Regions from separate parts of the Rouxiella sp. Mn2063 genome, predicted to be linked through region 1. Evidence: predicted binding sites of a transcription regulator. Region 1 holds the regulator's gene; each other region holds the start of a gene.
The links. Region 1 encodes CRP, which controls carbon source genes, mostly activating them, when cyclic AMP is high. Its sites were predicted from a motif close to ATGTGANNNNNNTCACAT; they were not measured.
Positions count from the first base shown of each region.

Region 2: a site for CRP is predicted at 1,601-1,618, ahead of mlc (sugar metabolism global transcriptional regulator Mlc). Genes of this name have one in related genera too.
Region 3: a site for CRP is predicted at 1,770-1,787, ahead of ACL9RG_RS01905 (sugar transporter). Genes of this name have one in related genera too.

Region 1 covers NZ_JBMOUD010000002.1:403,392-406,675, forward strand. Annotated here, with positions in the region: gene ACL9RG_RS05220 (aminodeoxychorismate synthase component II) at 1-63, shown strand, start outside; gene argD (bifunctional acetylornithine/succinyldiaminopimelate transaminase) at 205-1,422, shown strand; gene crp (cAMP-activated global transcriptional regulator CRP) at 1,526-2,158, opposite strand; gene ACL9RG_RS05235 (OsmC family protein) at 2,467-2,892, shown strand; gene ACL9RG_RS05240 (LysR substrate-binding domain-containing protein) at 2,887-3,284, opposite strand, start outside.
Region 2 covers NZ_JBMOUD010000006.1:184,115-187,398, forward strand. Annotated here, with positions in the region: gene ACL9RG_RS11525 (MFS transporter) at 1-398, opposite strand, end outside; gene ACL9RG_RS11530 (LysR substrate-binding domain-containing protein) at 615-1,523, shown strand; gene mlc (sugar metabolism global transcriptional regulator Mlc) at 1,710-2,927, shown strand; gene bioD (dethiobiotin synthase) at 3,211-3,284, shown strand, end outside.
Region 3 covers NZ_JBMOUD010000001.1:449,985-453,268, reverse strand. Annotated here, with positions in the region: gene ACL9RG_RS01915 (GMC family oxidoreductase) at 1-800, opposite strand, end outside; gene ACL9RG_RS01910 (gluconate 2-dehydrogenase subunit 3 family protein) at 803-1,564, opposite strand; gene ACL9RG_RS01905 (sugar transporter) at 1,892-3,076, shown strand.

The DNA of each region.
Region 1 (3,284 bases):
CACCCTGAAAGCATTTTGAGCCAGCAGGGGCATCAACTTCTCGATAATTTCCTTAAAATTTAATGAGTTAATAATTAATTCTTAAATTGCACTGATTTCTATTGCCTGATTTTGATTTTTTATTCATATTTTGTGAGTAATTTTTCATTTGTCTTTGCGGGATAATTTGCCGTAATGACGATAAATCGGATGGGAGAGTGTGGGATGGCACAAAAGCCAGCGGTAGAGCGCAGTGATTTTGATCGGGTTATTCTGCCGGTTTATGCACCAGCTAAGTTTATTCCGGTCAAGGGGAAAGGCAGTCGTATCTGGGATCAGCAAGGCGCTGAGTATATTGATTTTGCCGGCGGTATTGCCGTTACGGCACTGGGTCATTGCCATCCTGCTTTGGTAGAAGCGCTGCATAAACAAGGTGAAACCTTGTGGCATGTCAGCAATGTCTTTACCAATGAGCCTGCTTTGCGTTTGGCACAGAAACTAATTGATGCCACCTTTGCTGACCGGGTATTTTTCGCCAACTCGGGTGCCGAAGCTAATGAAGCTGCATTCAAGCTGGCGCGTTACTACGCATCTGCTCGCCATAGCCCTTACAAAAGCAAAATTATTGCCTTCCACAATGCTTTCCATGGCCGCACGTTGTTTACCGTTTCAGTCGGTGGACAGCCAAAATATTCGGACGGATTTGGCCCCAAGCCTGCTGATATCGTCCATGTACCTTTCAATGATCTGGCCGCGGTTAAAGCGGTTATCGACTCCCACACTTGTGCCATTGTCGTCGAACCGATTCAAGGTGAAGGCGGTGTAACGCCAGCTACCCAAGAATTTATGCAAGGTTTACGTGACCTGTGCGATGAGCATAACGCGCTGCTGGTATTTGATGAAGTGCAAAGCGGAATGGGGCGCAGCGGCAAACTGTTTAGCTATATGCATTATGGCGTCACGCCAGATATCCTCACGACGGCCAAAGCGTTGGGCGGTGGTTTCCCAGTGAGCGCGATGCTGACTAGCGAAGAGGTCGCCTCGGTAATGGCACCGGGCAAACACGGTACCACTTACGGTGGTAATCCGCTGGCTTGTGCGGTTGCCGAAGCGGCGCTGGATTTGATTAATACGCCAGAAGTATTGGCTGGCATTGATGAACGTCGTGATGCCTTCTTACAGGCGCTGACGGCTATCAATGACAAATATAAGGTCTTCCAGGAGTTTAGAGGTCAAGGCTTGCTGATCGGCGCTGAGTTGTCAGAAGCTTATAAAAACCGGGCTGGTGAGTTCCTTGCCGCCGCGGCTGAACAAGGCGTGATGGTCTTGGTGGCTGGCACAAATGTGATGCGCTTTGCCCCGTCATTAGTGATCGATTTTGATGATATTCGGGAAGGTATGGCGCGCTTTGAACAGGCGGTTGCTCAGGTTGTTGGCGTTTAATATCTGGCTTAAAAGAGTCCAATAAAAATGGCGCAGCAGAATTATCTGTTGCGCCATTTTTTCTTTAAGATTTTATTCAGGGTTAATAAATGCTGGCGGTGAATTAACGGGTGCCGTAAACGACAATTGTTTTACCGTGTGCGGAGATCAGGTTCTGATCTTCGAGCATTTTGAGGATACGTCCAACTGTCTCACGTGAGCAGCCGACGATCTGACCGATTTCCTGACGAGTGATTTTGATCTGCATACCATCTGGGTGGGTCATGGCATCGGGCTGTTTAGCCAGATTAAGCAGAGTTTGGGCAATACGGCCTGTCACATCAAGGAATGCAAGATTTCCTACTTTTTCAGAAGTCACTTGCAAACGGTTCGCCATCTGCGCGGAAAGGCGCATTAAAATATCCGGGTTCACTTGGATCAACTGGCGGAATTTCTTATAGGAAATTTCTGCCACTTCACAGGCAGTTTTTGCCCGTACCCAAGCGCTACGTTCCTGGCCTTCTTCGAAAAGACCAAGCTCGCCGATGAAATCTCCCTGATTCAGATAGGAGAGGATCATCTCTTTGCCTTCTTCATCCTTGATCAGCACGGCAACCGAACCTTTCACGATGTAGTAAAGCGTTTCGGCTTTTTCACCTTGGTGAATCAGCGTACTTTTAGATGGATATTTGTGTATATGACAATGAGACAGGAACCATTCGAGAGTAGGGTCTGTTTGTGGTTTGCCGAGAACCATTAGCTATTATCCTCTGTTATTACCGTCTGAGTTCCCTGTACGGCGTTTTTATAAATAAGCGCCATTTTAGCATATGAACAGATCAGCAATACTGCAAGCGACAGGCGGAGCGATATCCCTCAAAAAAGGGGTGTCACTATGAAAACCGGAGCCGGAAATTGCTGATAAGTTTCTGTCGCTTTGTTTGTAACACAGGATTGCCCTAGTGTCTCCTGTTGTCTCGCTTCAGCATGACGGCGATCTCCCTGCATTGCATTTTTAGGCTAAAAGGGTAGTCTGTCGGGGAATATTCGCTGGGAGAAAAAGAGATGCAGGCACGGGTAAAGTGGGTCGAAGGGTTGACGTTTTTAGGCGAATCCGCATCAGGTCATCAGGTATTGATGGACGGAAATGCGGGTGATAAAGCGCCAAGCCCAATGGAAATGTTGTTGATGTCCGCTGGTGGATGTAGCGCCATTGATGTGGTGTCTATTTTGCAAAAAGGTCGTAACGATGTGGTGGATTGCGAGGTGAAGCTGACCTCAGAACGTCGTGAAGAAGCGCCTCGTTTATTTACTCGCATCAACCTGCATTTTATTGTTACAGGCACTGGTTTGACCGATAAAGTGGTTGAACGTGCGGTCAGCCTGTCTGCGGAGAAGTACTGCTCGGTATCGCTGATGCTGGGTAAAGCCGCCACCATTACGCACAGCTTTGAAGTGATTAACCCGCAGGATGCGAATACCTCATTATAAGAGGTCGTCGTTTTGTCCGCTAAGTTGCTGGCAACGATGACGCACTAATTCTATAAAACGCCGCGCCGTTAAGGTTAGCGGCGTTTTTTGTGAGTAAATCAGGCTGTACTCGACTGTTGGAAGATGCGGGATTGGCAAGGGGCAGAACATACGTTGCATCAACGGCAGTCTGAACATGGCCGCGGTTCCCAACGTAAGATAATCAGCGCTAAGCACCAGTGTTAACCCAAATAACAGAGAGTTGCTATGCAATACCGTTTGCCCCGTTCGCGAGGGAATTGCCAGCAGCGATTGGCTAAGTTTTTGATAGTAGCCCATGTCATCGTCGGGCAGTAGCCAGCTCGCTTTAGCCAATTGCGCGATGTTGGTCGCGCGCTGCAACGGATGGTGTC
Region 2 (3,284 bases), on a different contig from region 1:
ATCGCCACCGCAGCAACACCGCTTAACGACAATCCAACCAGTGCCCGCATCAGCAAAACGGCATGCCAGCTACTGACCAGAGTACAGATAAGCGTACAGCCAGCAGCCAGTAACAAAGCAACAACCATGACATTTTTTCGACCAACGGCATCAGAAATAGGCCCGGTAAAGAGCAGGCCAATTGCCAATAAACCAGTGGATAAGGAAAGTGCGAGGCTGCTTGCGGCAGGTGAGACCCCGAATTGCTGCGATAAAATTGGCATAATGGGTTGCACGCAATAGAGCAGGGCGAATGTTGCCAAACCAGCAGAAAATAACGCGAGTGTCACCCGCATAAAGGCAGGTGTGCCGCGTTTTATAAAGATATTCTTATTATTCTCGTGATGTACAACACCGATGTCATCGGCAGTCTTTGTGGTGGAATGCTGCTGTAAATCATCATCATTAACTGATTGATTTGCCGACTGGGGGACAGATCGACGGCTTGGCGTATTCACTCAATTTCCTTAGCAATCCGATTGGATAAATTGTGAAAATATTACTCACTCCCCATATTTTTATCTAATATATTGATTCATCATATTTGATATCTTAAACCTCTTAATGCTGGAAATATGCACAATATAGAATTACGACATCTGCGATATTTTATTGCTGTTGCTGACGAGCTCCATTTTGGGCGGGCAGCAGAACGGCTGCATATTTCACAACCTCCGTTAAGTCAGCAAATACAAGCACTAGAAAATCATATTGGTGCGGTTTTATTCCAGCGTAATAACCGCAATGTCAGCTTGACGCAGGCGGGTGAGGTATTCCTGAAAGAAGCGAAACAGATCATTGCGCGCGTCGAAGAAGCCTCAAATACGGCATCCAGAATTCATCGCGGCGAAGAAGGTACTGTGACGCTAGGCGTGACGTCTTCCGCACCATTTCTGCGCAGGGTATCCCACACGTTGCAGCGCTTTCGCATGCTATATCCGAAAATAAATGTCCGTATTGAAGAGTTAAACAGTCAGTTGCAAGTTGAGCCATTACTTGAAGGTAAACTTGATGTAGGGATTATGCGTAAAAGCGTATTGCCAGATGTACTGCAACATCATTTATTGCTATCTGAATCTTTGGTGGCAGTGGTTCCAGAAGCTCACCCTTTAGCCACGTTGCCAGAAGGGACGCTGCGCCTGACAGATTTAGCTTCACAACCTTTTGTTTTCTTCTCCCAAGAGGTTGGGACATCGCTTTATGATGCTATTCTCAAACGCCTTGCGCAATCTGGAGTGACACCCTTTATTACTCAAGAAGTTGGGCAGGCATCTACTATTATTGGTCTGGTGTCAGCAGGACTTGGTGTATCAATTTTGCCCGCGTCTTTTAAACGTATTCAGGTAGATGGTGTGCGCTATTTACACTTTGCTGAAACAGATATCAATACTGATGCGTGGCTAGTTCATCATGCCCGTCGCCCGCTGACAACCCCAGCTGCCACTTTAGTCAAAATGATGATGGCCGATAGCAACACTTATTAATTGCAGTCTTGCCAAGGCAAGCATGGGCGTGAGGAACGGCGATATTATCGGCTATAATTTATATATTTCTCTGCATTGTGTGCACCAAATCACATAACTAATCAAATAGTTGACGATGTTTTTTAAAAGCTCCAACATAGCATTACTATTTATTTAGAAGCGCGAAAAATACTAGGAGCGGGCTCTGTGATAGCTGATGGGCAGCCTGGACATATTGACTTGATCAAGCAAATAAACGCCGGTGCAGTTTATCGGCTAATCGATCAGTTTGGTCCAATATCGCGTATTGAATTGTCTAAAATGGCACAGCTTGCGCCGGCAAGTATCACTAAAATTGTCCGCGAATTATTACTGGCCCATCTAGTGCAAGAAACGGAGTACCAGGACCCTGGTAGCCGAGGGCGACCGGCGATTGGACTAGTTTTGGATACACAGGCCTGGCACTATCTTTCTGCGCGCATTAATCAGGGCACGTTGACCTTAGGACTGCGTGATTTGAGCAGCAAGCTGGTCGTCGAGGATGTGTTACCTCTGCCCGTTGAAAGCAGCGAACCTTTCCTCACACGTATTATTACGTCGATAGATCAATTTTTTATCCGTCACCAAAAGAAACTAGAGCGCCTGACTGCTATTGCTATCACCTTGCCTGGAATGATAGATGCGCGAGAAGGTATCATTCAACGCATGCCATTCTATGAGGCTGAAGGTGTGCCTCTTGGGCCCGCGCTTGAAGCGCATACCGGGTTATCTGTTTTTGTACAGCATGATATCGCCGCCTGGACAATGGCTGAAGCGCTATACGGCGCTTCACGAGGATTTAATAATGTTATCCAGGTCGTCATTGACCACAATGTTGGCGCCGGGGTAATTACCGGTGGCCGAGTATTGCATAGCGGCAGCAGCAGTGTCGTTGAAATGGGCCATACTCAGGTTGATCCTTATGGTAAGCGCTGTTATTGCGGTAATCATGGCTGTTTAGAAACGGTAGCCAGCATCGATAGTATCTTAGAGCTAGTACGTCATCGCCTGAGCTTGACGCCACATTCACAGCTTAATCATCAGCCGCTAACGGTTGAGTCATTATGTGAGGCGGCAAATCAGGGCGATATTATGGCTCGTGATGTGATTGCGAATGTTGGACACAGCGTCGGGCGTATATTGGCAGTTATGGTTAATATATTTAACCCGCAAAAAATATTAATCGGTTCACCACTCAATGCGGCAAAAGATATCCTTCATCCGGCTATTATCTCCTGCATCCAACAACAATCACTGCCAGCATACAGTGACAATATGCGTTTAGAATCAACGCAATTTTATAACATCGGCACAATGCCTGGCGCGGCTTTAGTAAAGGATGCACTCCATAATGGTTCTCTGTTAGTCAAATTATTACAGGGGTAATTCTTCGATATTTATCCTTCATTAGTTCTATTTTATTTATTGGTCAAAGATTTAAAAGTCATTGATCAATAATTATCATATAAAACAACCCTCCATAACATTACCTCGCAAAATATTGCTGTTCACACAAACATTGCGCTAACGCAAATTGTAATCATTAATGATGCCCTAGACTTAGGCCAATTAATCCGTGTGTCTTCGTTAAGATTTATGCGAACGCTCTTTGTTAAATCGTTCGTCTTTACTAATAGTAAGGTGAGCGTAGGAAAGGAGTATCAACATTATGATTACGCGATTTTTTGTCACAGGGACGGGATCTCGGGTTGGGAAAACCATTGTGAGTCGGGCCTTGCTGCA
Region 3 (3,284 bases), on a different contig from region 1:
CGCAATGACGGCAGAATATTCACATTCGGCGAGGCCTTCGCGTACATGTAACAAGCATAGCCGCTGCAATAGCCGCAGAAATTACACGGCCCCATTTGTGCACCATACGGGTTAGTGTAAGGGCCAGAGGTATTTGCTGACGGCAAATCATAAGGATGGTAGCCAATCGATTCTGCCGCTTTAGCAAACAGCTGAGCTGAATAAGTTCGCTTTTGTGGCGGCAGTGGAAATGCATCTGAACGGTCAGCAGCAAATGGATTCCCGCCTTTACCCTGTCCAACCACTTTGCCCTTGATTGTCCAAGGCGCACCCGAGGTACCAAAGACTTTCTCTGCTTTATCAAAGAAAGGCTCCAATTCATCGTAGGTAACGCCAAAGTCCTGAATAGTCATGCCTTCAGGAATAAAATGCTTGCCGTAGCGCTCTTCATAGTGGCTACGCATGCGTAATTCGATCGGGTCGACCCGAAAATGCACGCCTGACCAGTGCAAACCAGCACCACCGGTACCGGTTCCAGGAAGAAACGCAGCAAGCTGGCGATAAGGCATAGCGGTCTGCGCAGCATTGTGGCGAATAGTCACCGTACTTTTTGACAAATCTTGAAACAATTTCTTGCGAATATTGTAGGTCAATTCATCGACAACTTGCGGATAAGAGCCATCAGGATAAGTATCGCGTGCCGGGCCACGCTCTAAAGCGACCACATTTAGCCCCGCTTCCGTCAACTCTTTCGCCATGATAGAACCCGCCCAGCCAAAACCAACAATCACGGCATCTACTTTTTTCATTACATTTGACATAATTACGCTCTTTCTCCGCTAATCGACACCGGAGGGAACGGATAACGTTCACCACGGTCTACCCAATCCATAAAATCAGCGCGCGCGCCGGGGAAACCAATCAGTTTCCAGCCAACCATTTGGTGGTTGCCGCCATGGATAGGATCGCTAAAGAAACCTTCGCGGGTGTTTTGCAGCAGGAAAGAGAAAAAGACTTTGCTTGGTACCTGGCTAAAAGCGGCTTTACCGCTCTCAAATTGCATCAGCAATTCTTCTTGTTGCTCAACCGTTAACTCACTGAATACTTTGCCATGTTGCGCTTTAGCATAAGCATTCGCATCCGCAATACCTAGTTGATAGATAGCCAAGGGTCCCAATGGCAGTTGGTAGCCCAGATCATGCTCAGCATCTGGGTGAAACGGCCCTTGCATGTACCAATTGGCACCGGTGGCATAAGGCGTGTTCATCTGCCTGTCGATAAATTCAGGGACACCTGCTTCTAACGCTCCAGGACCGCGTTCGTCTGCCGGGATCAAACGAGCAACGGCTGCCTGGATAAAGACATATTCTTCAGTCGTGAATTTTGTCGGGGTGTAGTGTGGTGCCTTTGCCGATACATCGCCCGGTTTAGTTGACGTTGCCGCTGAATCAGGCTGAGTATCACTGGCCATTGCAGGTGACGTCATCGCAATGAAACCGGTACCATTTATAGCGACAGCAGGGGCTAACGCAATAGTCTTCAGTAAGAAGTCTCTGCGCGAATTTCCAGTATTGTTTGATGGCATAATTAAGTAAAAATCACATTGTATGAAAAGTGAGTAACCGTCAGACGGTATGTATAAAGAAATTCTTTCTTCTTAGTGGAAAGAATATTCCTAGATCTTAGCATGTCCCCTTCACTCTTCAGGGGTATTTGCCCTCAGTAAATGTGTCATTTTGTAAATATACTGTAACTAGCTTATGGGTTTTATATTGCTCAAAAGAAGGAAAATGCGACGTCTTTCAAATTTTGATTTCTATTGGGAGATAAATAAAACAGAATATGCGCGGCTAATTCTCCCTATCGCAGGGCGTTTTTTTACCTTTTATTGTTCAGTGAAGCTCTCATGCCCATGCAATCAGAAACCGTTCCACGCCAAACAGCTTGGCTGCGCGTCGTTATTCTGGCGGTCGCCGCCTTTATCTTTAATACCACTGAGTTTGTTCCCGTCGGTTTGCTTTCTGATATTGCAGAGAGTTTCTCAATGCAGACGGTGCAAGTCGGTTGGATGTTAACGATTTATGCTTGGGTGGTGGCATTGATGTCACTACCGATGATGCTGCTTACGCGCAAGATTGAGCGTAAACGTCTGCTTACCGGACTATTTGTCCTGTTTATCGCCAGCCATATATTGTCCGTTTTCTCGTGGAACTTTAGTAGCCTGATTGCCTCGCGTATTGGTATCGCGCTGGCGCATGCCGTATTTTGGTCAATCACCGCGTCATTGGCTATCCGAGTGGCCCCCGCGGGTAAGAAAACACAGGCATTGAGTATGCTGGCAACAGGTACTTCGCTGGCGATGGTATTAGGCTTACCGCTTGGGCGTATTATCGGTCAATATATGGGCTGGCGTATGACATTTCTGATCATCGCCATAGGGGCAATCATCACCATGGTTTGCCTGATGAAACTCCTGCCGAAATTACCCAGTGAACACTCCGGTTCACTTAGCAGTGTCCCAGTATTGTTCCGCCGCCCGGCCTTAGTTTCGCTCTATATTTTGACTGCCTGTACCGTAACCGCTAACTATACGGCCTACAGTTATATTGAGCCGTTTATGCAAAATGTTGCGCATATGGGCGAGAATTTCACTACCTTCCTTTTACTGATCTTTGGTGCGGCAGGCATTATAGGCAGCACGCTATTTAGTCTGCTTAATCATCGCTATCCTGCCGGTTTGCTGATTGCCGCAATCGGATTGATCAGTATTTGTATGATGCTGCTGTTCCTTGCCGCCCCAAGCCCAGAGTGGGTTTCAGCGCTATGCGTGATATGGGGCATGGCGATGATGATGATCGTTTTATTATTGCAAATTCGTGTACTCGCGCTGGCATCTGATGCTACCGATGTTGCCACTTCACTTTTCTCTGGCATCTTCAATATCGGTATCGGTGCCGGGGCGTTGATTGGCAACCAGGTCAGTTTGCATCTGCACGTCGCTAACGTAGGCTATGCGGGTGGTGCAATAGGTTGCCTGGCGCTTGTATGGTGTATCTTTATTTTCCGCCGTTACCCACAATTGCGAAGCAGCAGTTAAAAACGCGCTTTAATACGGCGATACTTCAGAGAACAGTAGCGCCAGCCATGTGCTGGCGCTTATACAGCAATGATTCTGTATCATTAACTTTGTGGCCGCTCACTGTGGTTAATACTGCCCCTTTCCTTGTGCCATCCTAAACAATACATGCGACATTTCCGCGTCCATGCTCATCAATCCCTCCTATTATGTCGTTTCTCTACTCGCC